4 regions of the Halomonas sp. ATBC28 genome follow, and region 3 is predicted to be linked to each of the others. Evidence: predicted binding sites of a transcription regulator. Region 3 holds the regulator's gene; each other region holds the start of a gene.

What was found. Region 3 encodes PhoB, which activates phosphate uptake and scavenging genes when phosphate is short. Its sites were predicted from a motif close to TGTCATANNNNTGTCANA; they were not measured.
Region 1: a site for PhoB is predicted at 2,460-2,477, ahead of E0L35_RS02665 (esterase-like activity of phytase family protein). Genes of this name have one in related genera too.
Region 2: a site for PhoB is predicted at 3,134-3,151, ahead of E0L35_RS17345 (CYTH domain-containing protein). Genes of this name have one in related genera too.
Region 4: a site for PhoB is predicted at 1,463-1,480, ahead of E0L35_RS00195 (PhoX family phosphatase). Genes of this name have one in related genera too.

Annotation. Positions count from the first base shown of each region.
Region 1 is NZ_VCQL01000002.1:142,167-147,276, reverse strand. It holds gene wrbA (NAD(P)H:quinone oxidoreductase) at 1-354, shown strand, start outside; gene E0L35_RS02670 (DsbA family protein) at 370-1,005, shown strand; gene E0L35_RS02665 (esterase-like activity of phytase family protein) at 1,083-2,393, opposite strand; gene E0L35_RS02660 (NAD(P)H-dependent oxidoreductase) at 2,613-3,191, shown strand; gene E0L35_RS02655 (HigA family addiction module antitoxin) at 3,304-3,564, opposite strand; partial or broken gene E0L35_RS02650 (ATP-binding protein) at 3,607-4,269, opposite strand; gene E0L35_RS02645 (TnsA endonuclease N-terminal domain-containing protein) at 4,411-5,091, shown strand; gene E0L35_RS02640 (Mu transposase C-terminal domain-containing protein) at 5,084-5,110, shown strand, end outside.
Region 2 is NZ_VCQL01000015.1:99,748-104,857, forward strand. It holds gene E0L35_RS17330 (L-threonylcarbamoyladenylate synthase) at 1-181, shown strand, start outside; gene E0L35_RS17335 (HAD family acid phosphatase) at 370-1,146, shown strand; gene E0L35_RS17340 (ion transporter) at 1,253-2,170, opposite strand; gene E0L35_RS17345 (CYTH domain-containing protein) at 2,214-3,113, opposite strand; gene E0L35_RS17350 (TIGR00153 family protein) at 3,251-3,931, shown strand; gene E0L35_RS17355 (inorganic phosphate transporter) at 3,942-5,110, shown strand, end outside.
Region 3 is NZ_VCQL01000014.1:924-6,033, forward strand. It holds gene phoR (phosphate regulon sensor histidine kinase PhoR) at 205-1,491, opposite strand; gene phoB (phosphate regulon transcriptional regulator PhoB) at 1,494-2,183, opposite strand; gene ubiA (4-hydroxybenzoate octaprenyltransferase) at 2,309-3,199, opposite strand; gene E0L35_RS16125 (chorismate lyase) at 3,235-3,810, opposite strand; gene E0L35_RS16130 (FAD-dependent oxidoreductase) at 3,948-5,110, shown strand, end outside.
Region 4 is NZ_VCQL01000001.1:37,386-42,495, reverse strand. It holds gene E0L35_RS00195 (PhoX family phosphatase) at 1-1,399, opposite strand, end outside; gene hemP (hemin uptake protein HemP) at 1,610-1,792, shown strand; gene E0L35_RS00185 (TonB-dependent receptor) at 1,912-3,888, shown strand; gene E0L35_RS00180 (ChuX/HutX family heme-like substrate-binding protein) at 3,920-4,975, shown strand; gene E0L35_RS00175 (ABC transporter substrate-binding protein) at 4,972-5,110, shown strand, end outside.

The DNA.
Region 1 (5,110 bases), on a different contig from region 3:
CAGATGCGCAATTTCTTAGATCAAACCGGTGGACTCTGGGCTAAGGGGGCGCTTATCGGCAAAGTTGGTGCAGCATTCACTTCCACCGCGAGTCAGCATGGAGGTCAAGAGAGCACCCTATTGTCCTTCCATACCACCTTGTTACACCACGGCATGGTCATCGTGGGTGTACCTTATTCTTGCCCCGACCTTACGACGATGGACGAAATCAGCGGAGGCACACCCTATGGCGCATCAACCTTGGCGGCGACAGATGGCTCGCGGCAGCCGTCGGTGGTAGAGCTGCGCATTGCTGAATTTCAGGGTCAGCACGTGGCATCCATTGCGCGTTCGCTCAGTTCACACAACGATTAGAGGGGGAGGTGAGACATGCATCCATTAAAGGTGGTGTTTGTGCACGATGTTGTTTGCGGTTGGTGTTACCTTCTCTCTCCCCGGCTGCACTCGCTTGCCAAGCAGTTGAACCTGGATGTGCATCACCAGTGCTTTACGCTTCAAGCAAGTAGAGAAGCCATGCTTGAAGCCTTCGGCTCTATGGGTGATGCCAAAGAAACAATTCTCGGTCATTGGGAAAAATGCGTTGCCGCAGAGGATACCCCGCGTATCAACATTGATGGTATGCGTGCTCAAACCTTCGAGTATCCTCACGGGATGCCTGGCGCGCTGGCGTGTAAGGCGGCTGAAATGCAGGCAGGTCAACAAGGGCACTGGCGTATGTTTGATCGTGTTCAGTACGCGCACCTGACGGAGAGCCGCAATATCGGTGATAGCCAGGTGCTGCGATCACTGGCTGAAGAAATCGGGCTCGACATGGTTCGTTATGATCTAGACGTGCTCTCGGAAACAACTCAGCAGGCGGTGGAAAAGGATCACCACCTCGCGTCCAAGTTGGGAGTTCAGTCGGTGCCGACATTGATTGTTGAAGACAGATGGCTGATTAATGGTGCGCAACCGATAGAAAGCCTGCGTCTCCAGTTACAGGAAGTCCGCCAGCATATTGGCTGAATTTGTCGAGAGATTGCTGACGTTTTAACGTGAGGCTAGGGTCATAATTGAGCGCCCCGGCCCCACGCTTGCTCACATTACTGGGCGTTCAGGAAGTCCTCTACATCGAGCAGTATTAGCTCATTATCATCGGCGCGGCCTTGCTGGCGGCCAATCGAGAAAGGGTAGTTGTTGTCATTGGCGACCACGATGGTGCTCTCATCGACACGATCCACGTTCTCAATGGTCACAAAAGGAAAGTTAAAGGTGTCGTTGATCGTGCCACGGGGGGCGATGCCGTCTGGATCCTGAATGTTCATCAGGTCGATATAGGCGATTTTCTCAAGCACACCCTGCTCATTTGTGCGGTTGAGATCGACGAGATAGATGCGTTTGAACTCGGCAGGGTTGTCCGCCCACTCTTCTCGCGGATCGCCTTGGCGGCTATCACGCTCAATGATTAAGCCGCGAGTTCCGCCAATGAGGTTGAAATCGCCAATAGCATGATCCGCTGACTCCAAGGGGTAGTAGCGGGTTGCGTCGCCCCATTCGCCGGTTTCAGTATGGAGCTCGAACATTCTTAATACGGGGGTGCCATCAATCGTTTCCGGGGCGTTGGCGTTGCTGTCCCAGACTGGCTTTTCCAATAAGGGGTAAAGGGTTGTTTGGTCTTCGGAGAGCGCCATGCCCTCGTAGCCACCGGAGCGAAACACTCTCACATCATCAGCGAGAGGCGCGCCAGGGTTCGGGGTGAGGGCAAAGGCATTGTCGGGGGAGCGCATCAGCGTCCCACCAGGATTGGTGGCCAGCACTTGCAGCACTTCGCCCGTATTATTGACCTGGATAATCCAGGGGCCGAACTCATCGCCAATCCAGTAGCTATCGCCCACCGGCTGTATCGATTCAATATCGAAATCAGCTCCGGTTAAAAAACGACCAGGTGTAGCTTCATTCATAATCGGGAAGGGCACCTTGCGGTTGGGATCCGATAGTTGAACGGTTTCCTCGATGATGACGCGCCCAGTGTCCCAGTCAGTCTTTATGATGTTAAACATCAGAATGACGTCGGAGGAGTTCGCCTTGGAGCCAAAGCCGTTATCGGTCAACACCAGGAAACGGTCATTGCCAAGTGAGCGAATACCTGAAAAACCCTGCAAAGGCTGGCTGGGGAAGGGTAGCGCTAAGCCGGTGGCTTGCATGTTCGTATACAACTGCTCAACGCGGCCCTCTTGGCCAGTAAAACGGCCTGAGACGTTATAGTGCTCAGCGGCACCGGAAGGAGCTGCCACAAAGGTGCTGCCGGGTAGCTGGGCATGGCCGGACAATGTGGCGGGAAAACTCTGCTGGGCGTGTGCCGCACTGGTAAACGCAAAGGCGAGTAGAGCAGTCGCTAGTAACGGCTTTGTCATCACTATTTCACCATTTCGGAGGAAAAATTAGGGCAGGTGCAGCTTTTGCTAATTTTCATCCGTAATAGTGATAGTTGAATGACAAAGTGCAGACGTTTTAATGGCAGCAGGGTTTCACGTCGAGTCTGGCCCTGAGTCGTAAAATACGTCTTGCTCAACGGGCGTAAATATTAATAAATGGTGTGGCTTTCAAATACATTATTCAAAGAGGAAATGGCAATGGGATCATCGGTCAAAAAGGTACTGGTCTTTGCAGGCAGTGCCCGAGAAGCGTCACTGAACAAGCAGCTAGCCAAGCTGGCCGCCAAGCGTATTGAGGCGCTTGGCGGGGAAGCAACCTTTATCGATTTAAAAGATTATCCCTGCCCACTGTTTGATGAAGATATTGAAGCCCGGGGCGTGCCGGAGAATGTGCTGAAGCTGCGTGAGATTCTGGCGGATCACCAAGCGGTGATGATCGCTTCGCCGGAGTACAACGGCTTTATCACGTCGCTGCTGAAAAACACACTGGACTGGCTATCACGTCCCTATCAGGATACGCCGGGGCTCAAGTTATTTGCCGGTAAGTGGGCAGCGCTGGTGGCGGCTTCCCCTGGTGGGCTAGGTGGCATCCGTGCGCTACCGCTTGGTCAGCAACTGTTAGCCAATCTGGGGTTGGTCGTGCTGCCACAGCCATTGTCGCTGGCGAAAGCGGGCAGCGCCTTCAATGATAGTGGCGCGTTACATGATGAAACCACGGGGCAGAAGCTGGATGCGCTGTGTCAACGCCTAGTGGATTCACTGGCCGCCACGCACTAACCGCCCAGTGGCTTTCGGGGGCTTACGCCCCCTTTAGCATCCGATCCAGCTGGCGGTAGCCGATGACTTCAATGTAGGTACGGTTGCTCGAGTCGTTAAATGAGAGAATTGTTCATGCCACTTGGTGACGGCGGGCTTCTTCTAGGTCGTAGGCATTCTGCAAACGAAGCCAGTAACCTTCGCTTGTGCCGAAGACCTTGGCTAGACGTAAGTCAGTATCTGCCGTAATCGCTCGGCGGCCCAAGGTGATTTCACCAATGCGGGTCGCTGGGACGCCCATCTGCTTAGCCAGCGCATTTTTACTCAGCGCCATTGGCTGCATGAAATCTTCGTACAAAATTTCACCGGGATGGATATTAGGAAGTTTTGCCATTTTGTCACCTCCCTTTATGAGTGGTAATCGACTATTTCAATGCTAAGTCCCTTTTAGCATCCGATCCAGCTGTCGGTATCCAATCGCCTCAATTAGATGCGGCTGGGTGGGTTTGGGTTCGCCCTGAAGGTCGGCAAGGGTCAGGGCTACACGTAGTACGCGGTGATAGGCGCGGGCGGAGAGCTTGAGCTTTTCCAGCACGCCCGCGAGCCAGGCGCGCTCTTCATCGTTAAGCGCGCAGGCGGCTTCCAGGGCTTTGCCGCTTAGCTGGCTATTCAGCGCGCCACGGGCCATTTGGCGTTCTCGGGCGGCCATCACCCGCTCGCGCACGGCTTCTGACGACTCGCCTTGGGTTTGTGCGGTGAGCTGCTCTGGCGGCAGCGCGGGCACTTCCACTTGCAGATCGATACGGTCTAGCAATGGCCCGGAAAGCCGTGCTTGATAACGCTGGATTTGGCTGGCGGTACACTGACAGCGCTGGCGTGGGTCGCCCAAGTGGCCGCAGGGGCAGGGATTCATTGCGGCTACTAACTGAAATTGAGCAGGGTAGCGACGTTCATGACTGGCGCGTGCGAGATGAATCTCGCCGGTTTCCAGCGGTTGCCGAAGTACCTCTAGCACATGGCGGGAAAACTCCGGCAGCTCATCCAAGAACAGCACGCCGTGGTGGGCCAGCGAAATCTCACCGGGTTTGGGTTTTGAGCCGCTGTCATTTTCAGCAATTGATGCGACCCTCAGGGCGTAATATCGGGCTATTATGGTAGTCTGTACAGGATTGAGTGCGACAGAATTAATAGCAATTGATGCGACAGGCCTTGTTTTATTCAACATTTGGTGCGACTACCCATGCCACTGCCTACATCCGTTCGTAAAATCGGCCCTACCCGACGAAGTGTGTCTGGCTACTATGCCTTTCGCGGGGAGGAGTCTATTGCGTTCGAGTCGACGCTCGAACGTGATTTCCTCATCAAGGCTGACTTTGATGTGAGCGTCCTTGGTGTGATTTCCCAGCCGTGCGAGATCCCGTTTCATCATCCCGTGACCGGTAGGCGCTACACCTACACACCTGACTATTTGGTTTATTACCGTCTCGGTAACCGTCATTACAGGGATTACCCAAAACCTCTCCTGGTGGAGGTCAAACCACGGGAAAAGTGGCAAGCACATTGGCGTGAATGGTCGCCTAAATGGAAGGCGGCGATGCGGCATGCCAACAACGAGGGCTGGGCGTTTCGCATTCATGATGAAAGCCGCATTCGTGATAAGACCTTGGACAACATTACCTTCCTAGCGCGCTATAAGCGGATGGTGTTTCCCTCTGTCGAAAGCCAGGCAGTCCTCAACACGGTGAGGGAAATGGGGGTGGCGACCTTGGATTACCTGCTTTCTCGGTACTTTATGGGCGATATTTACCGGGCAGAGGGGATTGCGCATTTATGGCATCTACTGGCGACTCGGCAGTTAGATTGCGATATGGCCCAATCCTTCAGTCCTCTATCAGAGGTATGGGTACCCGATTATGAATAACCATCGTGGCAGCGCAACT
Region 2 (5,110 bases), on a different contig from region 3:
GGGCGATGACCTGCCCATGAACGACCCGGAAGAGATCCGCGAGCGTTTTGGCGCCCACCTGGATGCCATTATCGACGGCGGCGCCTGCCATTTAGACCCCACCAGCGTCATCGACCTGCGCGAACTGCCGCCGAAAATCATCCGTGAAGGGCGCGGCGATATTTCTCCTTTCGTCGTCTAAAAACACTTTTCAGAGCAAATCCCTGCTTTTAGCTTTAATGAGCAGGGAGTTTGTCTATTTTTCATTATTTGAATGTTCAATGAAAATAAAATATGATCCTAACGGTTCTTTTCGATAATAAATTGTGATCCTTTAAGGCGAGGAATCGCCTCGTCTTTTTGAGATCGCCTAGCCCAGGAGATCATTCAATGACGAAGCCATTCCCTTCTCGCCTCTGCACCCTTGCTGCTCTAGCCAGCCTCACCGCTTTACCGCTGACCAGCCATGCAAATAGTGATGACGCAGAAATATGTGCCCAGGAAGCTTATGCAATGGGCCTGCGCTATCAACAGCAGTCTGCTGAAGCCGCTGCTCTGCAGCGTCAGGGTTTTGCCCTCGCCACCTACCGGCTTGAGGATCAGATTGAGGCGCATGGTGGTAGCGACGACTTGGCGATCATTACCGACCTGGATGAAACGGTGCTGGATAATAGCGCTCTGTTGGTTCGCGACATGCAGGCATGCCACGACTACACCACCTGGGACACATGGAAGCATTGGGAGCGTGAAGGCGAACCGCGTTTGATGCCGGGTGCCAAAGCGTTCCTGGATTACGCGGATGAGCAGGGCGTGGCCATTTTTTACGTCTCTGATCGCTACCAGGAGAACGAGGCCGACACTATCGCCACCTTGGAAGCGCTAGAGCTACCCCAAGTCTCTGAACAGAGCGTTATGTTGCTGGGGCCTGCCAAGGCGGAACGCCGCGCGGAAGTGGTGGATAACCACACCCTGGTGATGCAGCTAGGTGATTCCCTTCACGATTTCGCGGGTGACTTCGCGGGCGCGGATCTTGACCAGCAGCATGCGCTTGTTGAAGAGAATGCCGAGCGTTTTGGCAACGATTGGATCGTGTTCCCCAACGCTACTTACGGTGCCTGGAGCGAGGCTGAGTTAGACGCCTGGGAAGCCCCGCACGAAGTGGAGTGATCGGTTAGATAACCACTCCATACCGCATTAAATAAACGCTGCGCGCCCCAGATTTGGCTATTTTGTTTGACGATTTAGCTTAGCTGTCTTGGGGCGCGTTTTTGTCTTAGTTCTTGTCTTCGTCACTCTCGTGGCTATTTTCTTGAGCGTCATCTGTTTTGTCGTCGTCCTTCTTGCGCGGGTCTTCGCTGTCTTCGTCCAGCCAGGTGCCGCAGCGTAGGCAGTAGCGGGCGCGTTTTTCATGGCGTTCGTGACCGCAGCCGGGGCAGGCTTCTTCGGAGTAACGCTCTTCACGGATCGAGCGAATCACCTGAGCGGAAAATACCCCGGTGGGCACGGCAATGATCGAGTAGCCGAGCAGCATGAGTACCACCGTAATCGATTTACCCAGCGCAGTAGCGGGGACGATGTCGCCATAGCCGACGGTGGTCATGCTGACAATGGCCCAGTACATCGACATCGGAATACTGGTGAAGCCCGCCTCAGAGGATTCGATGGTGTACATCAGCGCCGCGAACAGGGTAATCACCATTAATATGGCGCTAAAAAACAGCAATATCTGGCGCATGCTGCGTTTAAGGGCATCCATTAAAAGACGCGCCTCGCCGACAAACTCCATCAGGCGCAGAATACGAAAAATGCGCAGTACTCGCAGCAAACGTACAATCACCAGACCATGTGCACCGGGCACCAGTAGTACCAGCCAAATGGGCAAAATCGCGATTAAGTCGACGATGCCATAAAAGCTTCTTAAATAGAGTGTCGGCTTTTCCAGGCAGTAAATGCGCAAGATCAGCTCAATGCTGAACAATAGCGTGAAGGCCCACTCAAGATAAAAGAAGAGTTCTCCGTAGCGTTCAGCATAAATCTCGATGCTGTCCAGCATGATGACCGCGACGCTCATCAAAATCGCTACGATCAGGGCGATGTCAAAGGCTTTAGCTCCCGGCGTGTTAGACTCAAATATGATATGGAACAGGCGGGTGCGGAGGCCTTCCGCACCGGGGGTTAGGTGAAAATTCATCGCATCATCCTGAAGTGAGCCTCAATGCCGTTCTAGTTAAACGCTAGCGTAGCGCGGTTTGGTACGCCAAGCGATGGGCGAGCGCTAACGCCGCTTTACCGTAGGCTGCATTGGGCTGGCCGTCCGCATCGAGCGCGCCAGGCAGCGCCTGGGCATAAGCGCGTGCGGTGGCATCCAGTTCGGGATGTTCGGCGAGAGTGGCCAGCGCCTGCTGGGCATCGTTTAAAAAGCTGGCTTGTTGGCTGTCGTGGTAGGCGTCCAGCGCCAGCGTGGCGCGGTGCAGCCACTCCGCCGGAGAGTGCGCTTCGGGTAGCGGCCAGTGTTGGGTGCTAAGGGCATTACCACGGGACGCCTTGCTGCTATCCGAAGGCCGCAACGGTACTTGTTCAGCAAGGGTCAATGCCAGCGCCCACAGAGCTTCAGGCTCGCCGCCTTTTAATTCGAGTTCTGCTTCGCGAATCGGCGTGCGGTAGCCACCGCTAATAATTTCGCCTTCATCCAATACCAGCTCGACATGACTCTCCTGGCCTTGTCCACCCTCTTTTAGCTGCCAGCTACGCCGTGTGAAATCGGTGCTGAGTTGGGGGGCGAGGGCATCTAGCACACTGCTAAGTTCGCCTTGAAAAGGGGGGAGCTTGGCAATTGAAGCGAGATCCAACTGCGGGCCAGCAATCTGCCACTCCCACTCTTCGCGCTGGGAAATCCCGCCACCACCTTGGCCAGCGGTTTTCACCGTTTGCAGCACCTGGCCGTCTACCTGGCGAAGTCGCAGCGCAATATGTGCTTTCGCCAGATCACCCTGAGGGGTATCAAAGTAGGTATTGACCAGCGATTGTTTACGCACGGCGTGTGAAGCGAGATACGGGTGTTGAGTCAGCGCCGCAGGCCCTGTCGGGGCAAGGGCCAGTTTAAGTTCCACTTCCATGGGGTTTGGGCTTTTCATGACGCTAGCCACCTCGTTATCGTGACATTTAAATGAATATTTGATTACATTTGTGAACTTTTCATGACGGCGGCAGGCGCACTCTTTATACTGGCGCCGCCATTTCCAGGCTCCCCGAAAACAGGCTAAAAGGCATTATGGTTACCTCCAATCCTTTTTCTTCGATGTTTGGCCGCTCGCCATTCCAGCCGTTATTGGCCCATATCGTCAAGACGAATGAGTGTGCCGATCAGTTGTTGCCGTTTTTTGAAGCAACCCTGGTTGATGACTGGGACAAAGCGGCTGAGCTGCGCGAAAACGTCACCCGCCTAGAGCATGACGCCGATACGCTGAAAACAGAGCTGCGGTTGAACCTGCCCAACACCATGTTTCTTCCGGTGTCGCGCTCCGATCTGCTTGATCTGATCAGCGTACAGGACAAGATCGCCAACAAGGTGCGTGACATTACCGGCATTATGCTGGGGCGTAAAATGCGCGTGCCGGATGAGCTGGCCGCGCCGATGCGCGACTACATTCGAACCAGCGTTGCCTGCGTGGCGCAAGCGCGTCAAGCGCTAGAAGAGCTCAAGGATCTACTCGAGTCCGGCTTTGGCAAAAACGTCTCGGATGTGATGCAGAAGATGATCCGTGAGCTGCACACCCTCGAACACCAAGCCGACGACCAACAGATCACTATTCGCCGCCAGCTGTTCAAGCTTGAGAGCCAGCTACCGCCAGTGGACGTGATCTTTCTCTACAAGATCATTGAATGGGTTGGCGAACTATCCGACCGCGCCGAGCGCGTGGGTAGCCGTCTGCAGATCCTGACTGCCCGCTAAGGGGACTTTCATGCTGATTATTGCCCAGCACGGTGAAATTTTTATCATCCTGGCCTGTTTGTTTGGCTTTTTCATGGCCTGGGGCGTTGGCGCCAACGACGTGGCCAATGCCATGGGAACCTCGGTGGGGTCGAAAGCGATCACCATCAAACAGGCTATCCTGATTGCGGTCATTTTTGAATTCCTGGGTGCCTGGCTAGCCGGTGGCGAAGTTACCAATACGATCCGTAAAGGTATTATCGACCCCGAACTGCTACAGGACGACCCACAATTGCTGGTCTACGGCATGCTGGCAGCACTGCTGGCGGCGGGAACATGGCTGCTGGTGGCCTCCATGAAAGGCTGGCCGGTTTCCACGACGCACTCGATTGTCGGCGCGATCGTAGGCTTTGCGGTTGCAGGGCTAGGCCCTGCTACGGTGGACTGGGGTGCGGTAGGCAAGATTGCCGCCAGTTGGGTGGTCTCCCCCTTGTTGGCAGGTACCATCGGTTTCGTGCTGTTTAAATCGGTACACCACCTGATTTTCGAGGACGCCAACCCGTTCACGGCCGCCAAACGCTACGTACCCGGTTATGTGTTTCTGGTGGGCTTCATCGTTTCGATGGTCACGCTGACCAAAGGGTTATCTCATGTGGGGTTGGATCTAACCTTCAATCAGAGCCTGTTGCTGTCGATCCTGCTGGGCCTGGTGATTATGGGCATTGGCCTGATCATGCAGCGGCGTATCAAGTTCGAGCACAATACCAACGACCACTTCGGCTATGCCAACGTTGAGCGTGTGTTCGGCGTGCTGATGATCTTCACCGCCTGTGCCATGGCCTTTGCCCACGGCTCCAACGATGTGGCGAATGCGGTTGGCCCGCTGGCAGCGGTGATCAGTGTGGTGCAAACCGGCGGTGAAATTGGTGGTTCCGCACTGGTGCCCTGGTGGGTACTCGTATTGGGTGGAGCTGGTATCGTAGTGGGCTTGGTCACCTACGGCCATAAGGTCATCGCTACCGTGGGCACCGGTATTACAGAACTGACCCCCAGCCGTGGCTTTGCCGCTACCCTGGCGGCAGCCACCACGGTGGTGCTGGCCTCGGGCACTGGCCTGCCGATTTCCACCACCCACACCCTGGTCGGCGCGATTCTTGGGGTGGGGCTGGCACGCGGCATGGCGGCTTTGAACCTACGGGT
Region 3 (5,110 bases):
GCATGCCAAAAAACTGAAGAATATAAATAAAAACAACAAAATCAAACTCTTACTTAAAAATAAGTTATGCCAAAAAGGCATCAACTGAGTCACGACACAACGCTTTGAGCTGTGTAAAAATGGCACATGGGTAAAGCTTTACCAACCTTGCATGCCAATATTGCACATTGTTACAAATATTATGCGATGGAATGACTTGCTAAATTAAACAAGACGCGAGGGGGGGAAGGCGCAGCGAAACAACGCACCCTTGCCGGGAAGGGACTCAATTTGTAGTTGCGCATCGTGGCGCAACAGCACGTGCTTAACGATCGCCAAGCCTAAACCTGTGCCGCCAGTCGCAGTGCTGCGCCCCTTATCAACACGGTAAAAGCGTTCTGTTAGTCGGGGAATATGAACGGGATCAATCCCTTCACCGTTATCTTCCACATCGATATAGCCGCCACCAGTAGCGCTAGCTTTCCAGCGCAGGGTGATTTGGCTGCCAGCAGGCGTGTAGCGAACCGCATTAAAGGCAAGGTTAGAGACGGCGCTGCGAATCTCCTGTTCACTGCCTAACAGTCGGGCATCGCTCTCAAGGGCGACGGTAATGGTATGACGTTGATGCGATAGGGCCAGCGCATCATCACAAACGCTTTGCAGTAAAGGCTCGAGTGGCAGTGGATGATGATCTTGGCCGCCCTGGTCAATTTCCAAACGCGAGAGCAGCAATAAATCGTTGACCAGATTCTGCATCCGCTGGGTCTGTTCCTGCATTTGCTGAATACTACGTCCCAAGCGCGGCGGAAGCTGGTCGGAGATATCACTGTAGGTTTCCAAATAGCCGGAGAGAACGGTCAGCGGCGTACGTAACTCATGGGAAACGTTGGCGACAAAGTCGCGCCGCATCTGCTCAAGACGATGCAAGCGGGTGATATCGCGAGCCATCACTAAGCGTTCGTCGTCACCGTAGAGGGTAATTTGATACTGCAGGATTCGCCGTTCATCAATCGGTGAGGTGAGCGTTAACGGCTCACTGTAGTTACGCGAATTAAAATAGCTGATAAAGCCCGGGTCGCGCAGTAGGTTGGTAATGTGTTGACCACGATCATGGGCGGTTTGTAGCCCCAGCATGGCGGTGGCGGCGCTGTTCCACCATTCCAAATCACCGTGGCGATCAAGCATGACCACGCTATCACGCATTGCTTCAGACGACTCTTGAATACGTGCCAAAGTAGCCCGCAGACGGCTTTGGGTGATGCGCTGACTTTTTTGATAGCGGTATAAACGATCGAATAGCTCGCCCCACATCCCGCGAGCGGCAGGCGGTTCATCGTTAGGGTGGAGGGTGAGCCACAAATAGAGTTCGCGTAACTGTCGTAAGTGGTAAAACAGGCATCCCGCAAGCCCTGCTGCGAGCCCCAGCCCAGCCGAGCCCAACAGCCAGCCCAAGCAAGTGCCCAGCGTGGCCAGCCACGCTATTCGCCACAGCTCACGACTCCATAAACGCACATTTACACCCGTGCAGAGAAACGGTAACCGGTACCCCGAACCGTTTGGATCAGGTTTTGATGCACGTCGCCCAGCGCTTTACGCAAGCGGCGGATATGCACATCGACCGTGCGCTCTTCAACGTAAACATTGCCGCCCCACACTTGGTCAAGCAGCTGGCTACGTGTGTAAGCGCGCTCTTGGTGAGTCATAAAAAACTGCAGCAAACGGTACTCGGTGGGGCCCATTTCCAGCGCTTTGCCGTGGGCACTTACCCGGTGGCTCACCGGATCAAGCAGCAGGCCGTTAATCTCAATCGGGTCTTCAACGCCACGTGGCGTCGCACGGCGCAGCACCGCTTTTAGCCGTGCCACCAATTCCCGGGGTGAAAAAGGCTTGGTGATATAGTCATCGGCACCGGCTTCAAGCCCTTGAATTTTATTATCCTCTTCGCCTTTCGCGGTGAGCATAATAATCGGGATTTCAGCGGTGGTTTCTTCACGCTTTAGGCGTCTCGCCAGCTCAATACCGCTAGTGCCGGGCATCATCCAGTCCAGCAGCAGTAAATCGGGTTGGTGGTCGACCACCATGGCATGGGCATCCTGGGCGTTATCCGCTTCGAGCACGCGATAGTCAGCCATTTCCAGCGCTACCGCGATCATCTCGCGAATCGACGCCTCATCATCGACAATCAGAACGGTCTTGGCGGTCATACCAGAGCCTCACGGTATTCAAAGAAACTAGTTCAAAGAAAAACAGTTCAAAGATAAACAGATCAATGACATGTCAGTGACGATAACACCATGACTTGATGACAATTACATGACAATCGCCTCGATCAGCCAGCCGCAGGCCACCAACTTAGCGCGATACCGGCAAAAATCAGCAGTCCCGACCAGTGATTATTGAGAAACGCCTGGAAGCAGGCATCCCGCTCCTGGTCGCGAATTAAGCGCTGCTGATGCAGAAAAGTCGCTGCCATTGCCGCTAGCCCTAACCAGAAGAAACCACCTAAACCAACCCACCAGCCTACCCAAGCCAGCAATCCCAGGGTGGCTAGCTGGAGTAAGCCGATAATCAAACGATCCGCATTTCCAAACAGCACGGCCGTCGATTTAATGCCAATTTTTAAATCGTCGTCGCGATCGACCATGGCGTACTGGGTATCGTAGACCACTGTCCAGCACACATTAGCGCAGAATAGCAGCCATGCTTCCAGCGGCACGTGGCCGAGCACGGCGCCAAAAGCCATCGGAATTGCCCAGGAAAAAGCCGCGCCCAGCACCACCTGAGGAAAGTGGGTATAGCGCTTCATAAACGGATAAATAATCGCCAGCAGCACCCCGCCCAGCGAGAGCAGCACCGTAAACCAGTTGGTCAGTAATACCAGAATAAACGCAGCGGCCACCAGGGCGATAAACAGCAGTTGAGCTTCGGTTTCGCTGATACGGCCCGTCGCTAGCGGACGTTGTTTTGTGCGTTTCACATGCCCATCGAAGTGGCGATCCGCATAGTCATTGACCACGCAGCCCGCAGCGCGCATCACATAAACGCCGGCCACAAAAATCAGCAGCACATTTCGCCCTGGTACACCTTCCGCAGCCACCCATAATGCCCACAGCGTCGGCCACATCAAAAGCCATGTGCCTATCGGCCGATTCAAGCGCATCAGCTGTAAAAAATCTGCCACGCGAGCCCATCCCTTCGGCCGCAACAGTGAACGATCCATGCTTACCTCACGAAGAATAAGATGCAGGCGCTAGCCTAGCGCGAAGGCAGGCCAAGATCATCCGCCATCGCCGCCAAAAAATACTCTTGCACTAATAACGACAGACTGCCGTGCTTACAGCCGTGATAAAAAACAGAGCGCCTTCCCCAAGCACAGCCTTCCTGTATGCCGTTGACGCTAGCAAACTGGGGGGAATGCGTCGTTACTTCCAATGGCCCACGCACTAAACCCGGCTGGCGAAATAGCCAACTACCTAGCGAGCGCTCGCCCAGGCACTCTAGCCGTTGGCCCTTTACCTGAGAGAGCGGGGCGACCGAGCGCGCCACCACCCATGGCGTTCCATCTAAGCACAGCGCCACTTCCCGCAGCCAGGCGTAACGCTTGGCACCAATGCCCAGCGCCTGAGCCTCATCCTGGCGCGGCCAACCAACCCCCTGGCGCAACAGTCGTACTCGAAACGGCTTCTCGCCACCTGCGACCATTAAGTGGGCGGTTAACGAGTCGGTGGAGGCAACCCACTGCCACCAGGAAGCACTCATCGCCGGGCGCGCCGCATCAATCGGGCGCCAGCGGGAAAATAGAGGAGTTTGCCGAAAAGCAGCAGCCGTCACCGAGTTCTCCAGGGCAATTAACGGGTTGGCTAGTGTAACATGAGCACTGAAAGGCTTTTGTTTCAGCGACTTTTTTAACGACTCGGTTTAGCGCTTCTTTTTTCGCAACCTTATTTAGCAACTTTTTTGGTGTCTGCATGCCCGCCACCCAAACACAGAAAACCTCTTCGCACGCTGCGCTGGTGATTATTGGCACTGGAATGGCAGGGGTTGGCCTTGCCCGGGCGTTGCGCCGATTGGGCGACCAACGCTCAATCACGCTGGTGAGCGCCGACAGCGGCGATGATTACAGCAAGCCATTGCTCTCCACCGGCTTCGCCAAGGGCCTGGTGCCCGAACAATTAGCCCAGCGCAGCGCTACTGACCTGGGCGAAGAGCTAAATGCCCAAATGGTTATCCACACCCAGGTAACCGCACTGGATGTGGATAACCAAACAATTCTGCTCGAAGGCGGCATGGTGCTCGGCTACGACACACTGGTACTGGCCACTGGCGCTGCACCACGGGTGCCCTTCAGCATTGAACCCAGCGTAGCCCCACACTGCTTTACCATTAACGACCTGGATGACTACCGCCGCTTTCACACGGCGCTAGGCCAGGGCCCTGCACGGGTGGCGATTGTTGGCGCGGGGCTGGTCGGCTGTGAATTTGCCAACGACCTCCACGCTGGCGGCCATCGTGTCAGCCTCATTGCCCCAGAAGGAACCCTACTTCCTCGCTTGCTGCCACCGCCCTTAGGGAACGCCCTAGGCGATGCCTTTAGCGAAGCAGGTATCCATCTTCACCTTGCACGTTCGATTGATTCGATAGCGGCCGAAAGCGGCGAAGATATCGTATTACGTCTGGATAACGGCGACGCTGTCAGCGCCGATCTCGTGTTGATGGCAACCGGCCTTGCACCTCGCACAGCACTTGCCGAATCGGCTGGTTTAAACGTATCACCTGGCGGTATAGTCGTTGACCGCCAGTTGCGTACATCGCACTCCAATATCCACGCCCTAGGCGATGCAGCCTGCGTAGACGGTGTTAATGCCATGTACGTGCAGCCACTACAAGCCAGCGTTAAGGCGCTGGCGGCAACCCTTTCAGGCGCGCCTACGCCGGTTAGCTTCGGTGCTTGGCCGGTAGTGGTTAAAACGCCGCTGCTACCAGTGGTGGCCTACCCGCCAACGAACACGCCTGAGCACTGGCGAATTGAAGGCGAAGGCGGTGATATCAGTGCCTTGGCTGAAAATAAAGACGGTCGTTTGATTGGTTTTGCGTTGACAGGCGGCTGCGTGAGAAGGAAAGTGGAGCTTTC
Region 4 (5,110 bases), on a different contig from region 3:
CCAACAAATCCGCTGCATCGCAGGTGTTGATGATGATACCTGCCGCATCGTCGTCGGCTAGCCCCAACGCCGCCGCCAGCGTGCGACCATCGCGCGTTTGAGCACTAGGCGTTAGCGGTAGCCACTCACCGCTGCCATCGGCATGGAAACGAGCCACATAGAGGGTGCCGTTATCCAAATATTTGTTGCCAATGGCAAGACGATCATACTCTTCCCCTGGACGGTTGGCATCGGCGGGATCCCAGGCAGCATCAGAAACATATTTATATACGTACTCGTTGCGGGAATCGTGCCCCGAGTAGTAAACCACTGGCTGACCGGCTTCCAGCTTGCCTAACCAACACCCTTCATGGCGGAAACGGCCAAGTGCCGTACGCTTAACCGCCAATGCATCACTATAGGGGTCGACCTCCACCTGGTAGCCGAACGTGCGTGCTTCGTTGCGATAATCATCTTCAGCACGCTCGCCGCGTGGGGTAATGTCGAAGCGAGCAAATTCGTCATTCTGTTCAGAGGCGTCTCCCGCCGAAGTATCCCAACCATAGCGGCTTTTAGCGGTGGGAATACCAATCCGCGCGTCGTCCTGGAAGCGTTCGCCATGATTAACGAACACATTGGGCCAGTTCTCTTCACAGGCAATATAGGTGCCCCAGGGCGTTACCCCGTTACCACAGTTATTGTTGGTACCACGGGTTTGGGTACCCTCAGGCGAAAAGCGCGTTTTGACGTAGTCACTGCCCGCCACTGGCCCGGAAAGTTCCATCACCGTCGCACTGGTGAGGCGACGGTTATAACGCGAACCCGGCACATGCGCCCATTGGCCGCTGGCGTTCTTTTCGACCTCAACAAGGGTGACACCGTGAGCGTTGATCTCAGTGCGCGACTCAGCTGCTGGCCGCTGGCCCTCATCCGCATTAGTGGGGCCTCCTTGGGGCGCCCATAGCGCTGCTTGGTCGATATACTCATTGTTGAGCGCCAGCACAAAACGGCGCGAGGCGTTGTCGGTATCCAGGGCAAAACCGGCCATGCCGTCATGGTGCATGCCCACACTCTCCGCCTGACGCTCAGCGGTCATCGGCTGCTCGGGCTGCCAGGTAACATTTTGGTTCAGCGGCGTGCCCCACGGCACCAAGACTTGGGCCACATAACCTTCCGGCACCACCACGGCATCGGTGCGGGATCCGTGAACCGCCTCAAACGCCAGTGTCAGGGGTGTTTTTTGGTTGCTGCTTGAGGCAAGCGCTTGAGCAGCGCCACCAAAACTAAGCATCGAGGCAGCCGCCATGCTCAAACCACCGCGCATCACATCACGCCGGGATACATGACGCGCCAATACTTCCGCGAAAGGTTGGTTGCCGCTGTGGTTAAACAGGCGATGATCTTCGATCTCTTTACTCATTTTAGTCTCCCCCTGATCGTTTGTAGGTCAACGATTGAACGTTACGAGACACTAAAGAAGCTTAATGACAGCACGATGACGGAGCGCCTGCATTTAGATGAAGAAAGGTCGAATGCTAGTCACTTTTACTCCCCAAACCCTATTGAGGGATGTCTGCAACTCTGCTAAATTAACGCTAATAGTTATCATTAACACAGGAGTTACTCTCTCATGCAGTTACCCGCTAAGGGCACTGGCCAGGGAGATACGTCGGCCTCGACAACCCGCGAGGTGGCCCACGAGGTGAATAGCAGAGAATTACTTGGCAACTCAGATCAATTGGTTATTCACCATGAACAGCGCCGCTATGTGTTGCGCCGTACTAAAAGCGGCAAGTTAATTCTTAACGCCTAAAGCTCTTAATATTTCAGCCCCTAATTAATTTAAAGATTTATACAGCAAAGCCAGCCAGGTAGCCCATCGCACCCAGCCAGCGACCTCTTCCACTTATCCCTGTTGGAAATCTCTGGCTTATGAACCACACACGCGCTTTTGGTGGCCTCTTTTTAATGCTGCTTCCACTGTTAACCGCCCAAGCAGACGACGCCGAGCTTAACCCAGTGACGGTCACCGGCACCCGGGCGCCTACGGACCTTTCACGGGCACCGCTGATTATCGATATTATTGATCGTGATGATGCTGTGCTGGCCACCGCCAGCCGGGTTGAAGACGTGCTTAGCCGCCAACCCGGCCTGCATGTGGCTGGCCAAGGGCGCCGAAATGGCCAAACCTTAAGTATGCGCGGTTTTGGCAGCAAAGGTGTGCTGGTACGTTTGGATGGCGTTCGTCAGGATATCTCCACCGGCCACATCGGTAACTTCTTTCTCGACCCTGGCTTGATTCAAGAAGTACAGATAGCACGCGGTGCGCTCTCCAGCTTGTACGGCAGCAATGCCATGGGCGGTGTCGTCAGCTTCACCAGTGTGAATGCCAACGACCTGCTTGCCCCCGGCGAAAATAGCGGCGTACGCCTTTCCGTAGGCGGTGCGACGGCCAGCGACGAAATGCGGGGGAGCCTGACTGGCTTCGGCCGCCGCAATACCGCCAACGGCCAGGTGGATGGCCTGTTTTCAATCGGCCGCAGTGAATCCGGCGATATTCGCCGCGCGGGGGGCGATGAAGCCGAAGAGGATGCCGCCCTCAATAGCCTGCTGCTAAAAGGCGGTTGGGAGCCAAGCGACGACCAGCGGCTATTTATCAGCTGGCAGCACTACGACGAACGCGCCACCCAGCCCGCCAACCCACAGCAGCTTTCAACCGATGCCAGCAATCCGCTGCGCGATCGCGATGTGGAAAGCAACAACGTCCAGTTGGGCCACCGCTGGCAGCCCAGCGCTGCCACCGAAGTCACCTCGCAGCTTACCTTTAGCCAGCAGGATATCGACGAGCCCCAGGCCAACCGTACCCTAGAGCGGGCCGGTCTTCAGAGCGACGGCTTCCACACCATGGATCACGGCTGGCTTTCGCAAACGCTGGTGTTCGGCGCCGAATTGGAGCAGGCCCGCCAACGGCCAGATGGCGAAGCGAATGGCTTTCCTAAAGCCGATATCGATACCCAGTCAGCCTATCTCGACACTACTCTTACCGCTGGGCGCTATTTAGCCGATGGCGGCGCCGGGCAGTTTGATATTGGCCTGGGAGCCCGCTACGACCGTTACGACGCCAGCGGCCAAAATGAATCCGATAGCGTCCACGACCAAGTGTCACCGCGCTTTCGTCTTGCCTGGCGGCCCGATGACGCCTTGATGCTGTTCTCGGGCTACGCTGAGGCCTTCCGCGCTCCTAGCCTATCCGAGCTTTACGCCAACGAGCGTCACTTTGCCGGTTTCTGCGCCGGGCCAGCCTTCTGCACACCGGACAATTACTGGATTCCCAACCCTAGTCTCTCGCCTGAATCTAGCCACACCTGGGAAAGCGGCGTGGTCTGGCATCAGGGCGACTGGCAGGTTCGTGCCAGCTACTTCGATACTCGCGCCGACGATTTTATCGACACCCACGTCGACATCATGGCGGGCACCACCCAGGCAGTGAACGTTCAGCGCGCCCAGCTATGGGGCTATGACGCCCGGGTGACCTGGCAGCCCAGCGCCTTCCCGCTTCTTACAAGCTTTGTGGGTCTTTCGGAAGTCTCCGGTAAAGACCGCGATTCTGGCGAGCCCCTAGGCAGTCAAACACCGTTGGAAGCCACCCTGGGAAGCGAGGTGGTTCTGTATAACAGCGATATCCGCCTGGGCTGGCAAGCGCGTTTTGCCCAATCTTTCGATAAGCAGGGCGATGACGAGCGCCTGCCCGGCTATGGGTTGCACGATGTGCATCTCGCTTGGCAAATCACCCCGGCCGTGGATACCTCGCTGCGCCTTGCCAATATTGGCGACAAGGTGTGGTACCGCCCCGACGGCAGCCTGGGCGATGGGCGCAGCCTGTTCGCCACCCTCAACTGGCAGTGGTAAATCCACGCAGTCAACCCGATAGAGGTGCGTCATGATTACATCCCAACAGATCGCGATTATCGAAGCCTTTGACGCGGCGCGCGCCGCGCAGCCGCGGCTACCTGCGATTGAGATTGCCGAACGCTTATCGATCAGTGAAGGCGAGCTGCAGGCCGCTCGTTTAGGGCGCGACGTATGGACGCTGCCGCTCTCGCCCAGCGATATCGCCGCCTACCTGCCCCAACTGGGGCGGGTTAAAGCGTTGACCCGTTCCCGGCTGGCCGTGCTAGAGCAAACCGGCGACTACCCTGAACTTAGCGGCGGGCCACAAACAGGCCTGTTACTCGACCCAGGTGGCCTGGATCTACGCTTGCTCTATACGAGCTGGCACTGGGCCTGCCTGATTCGTGATTCTATGCCTGCCACCAGTACTCAAGAGGCGCAGTGGCGCTGGAGCCTGCAGATATTCAATCAACATGGCTGCGCCGTTCACAAATGCTTTGCCCTGGAGAACCCACTGCCGCGTCCCTGGGGTGCCTTAGCGGCCTTGGGCACTCGGGATACGCCAGCGTTTACCCAGAGCATGCCTCGCTTGAAGCGCCCACTGCCCGAAGCGCCGACCCTCGCTAGCGAGTGGGGCGCGATGCGCGATGTGCACCAGTTCTTTGCCCTCCTCCAGCGCCATCATCTGGAGCGTATTGAGGCCAACCAGTTAATGGAGGGACGCTATACCCAAACGCTTCCCGTCAATGCCCTGGAAACAGTGCTTCAGCACGCCAGCCTTCGCGCGCTGCCGTTGATGCTGTTTGTCGCTAGCCCCGGCTGCGTGCAGATCCACACCGGCACATTGCCCACCCCTCAACGCGCCCACGGCTGGCTGAATCTATTTGGCGAGCAGTTCACCCTGCACCTTGATGACACTGCGATTGACCAAGTATGGCAAGTCAGCAAGCCCAACCGAGACGGCGGCGTGACCAGCATTGAAGCCTTCGATGCCGAAGGCTCGCTAGTGCTGCAACTTTACGCGGAACGCCAGGAAGGCCGCGTTGAGCGTCGCGAGTGGCGGCAATTGCTGGATGAACTCGGCAGCCAAGAGGCGGTGGCATGAACGCAAAACGCCTGATGCGCCGCTCACTGGCAGTACTGCTGATGGGGTGGCTAACCACCGGGGCCGCATTGGCCAGCGAACGCTGGGTGGTGCTTGGTGGCGATATCGCGGAAACCCTGGCCGCGTTAGATGCCG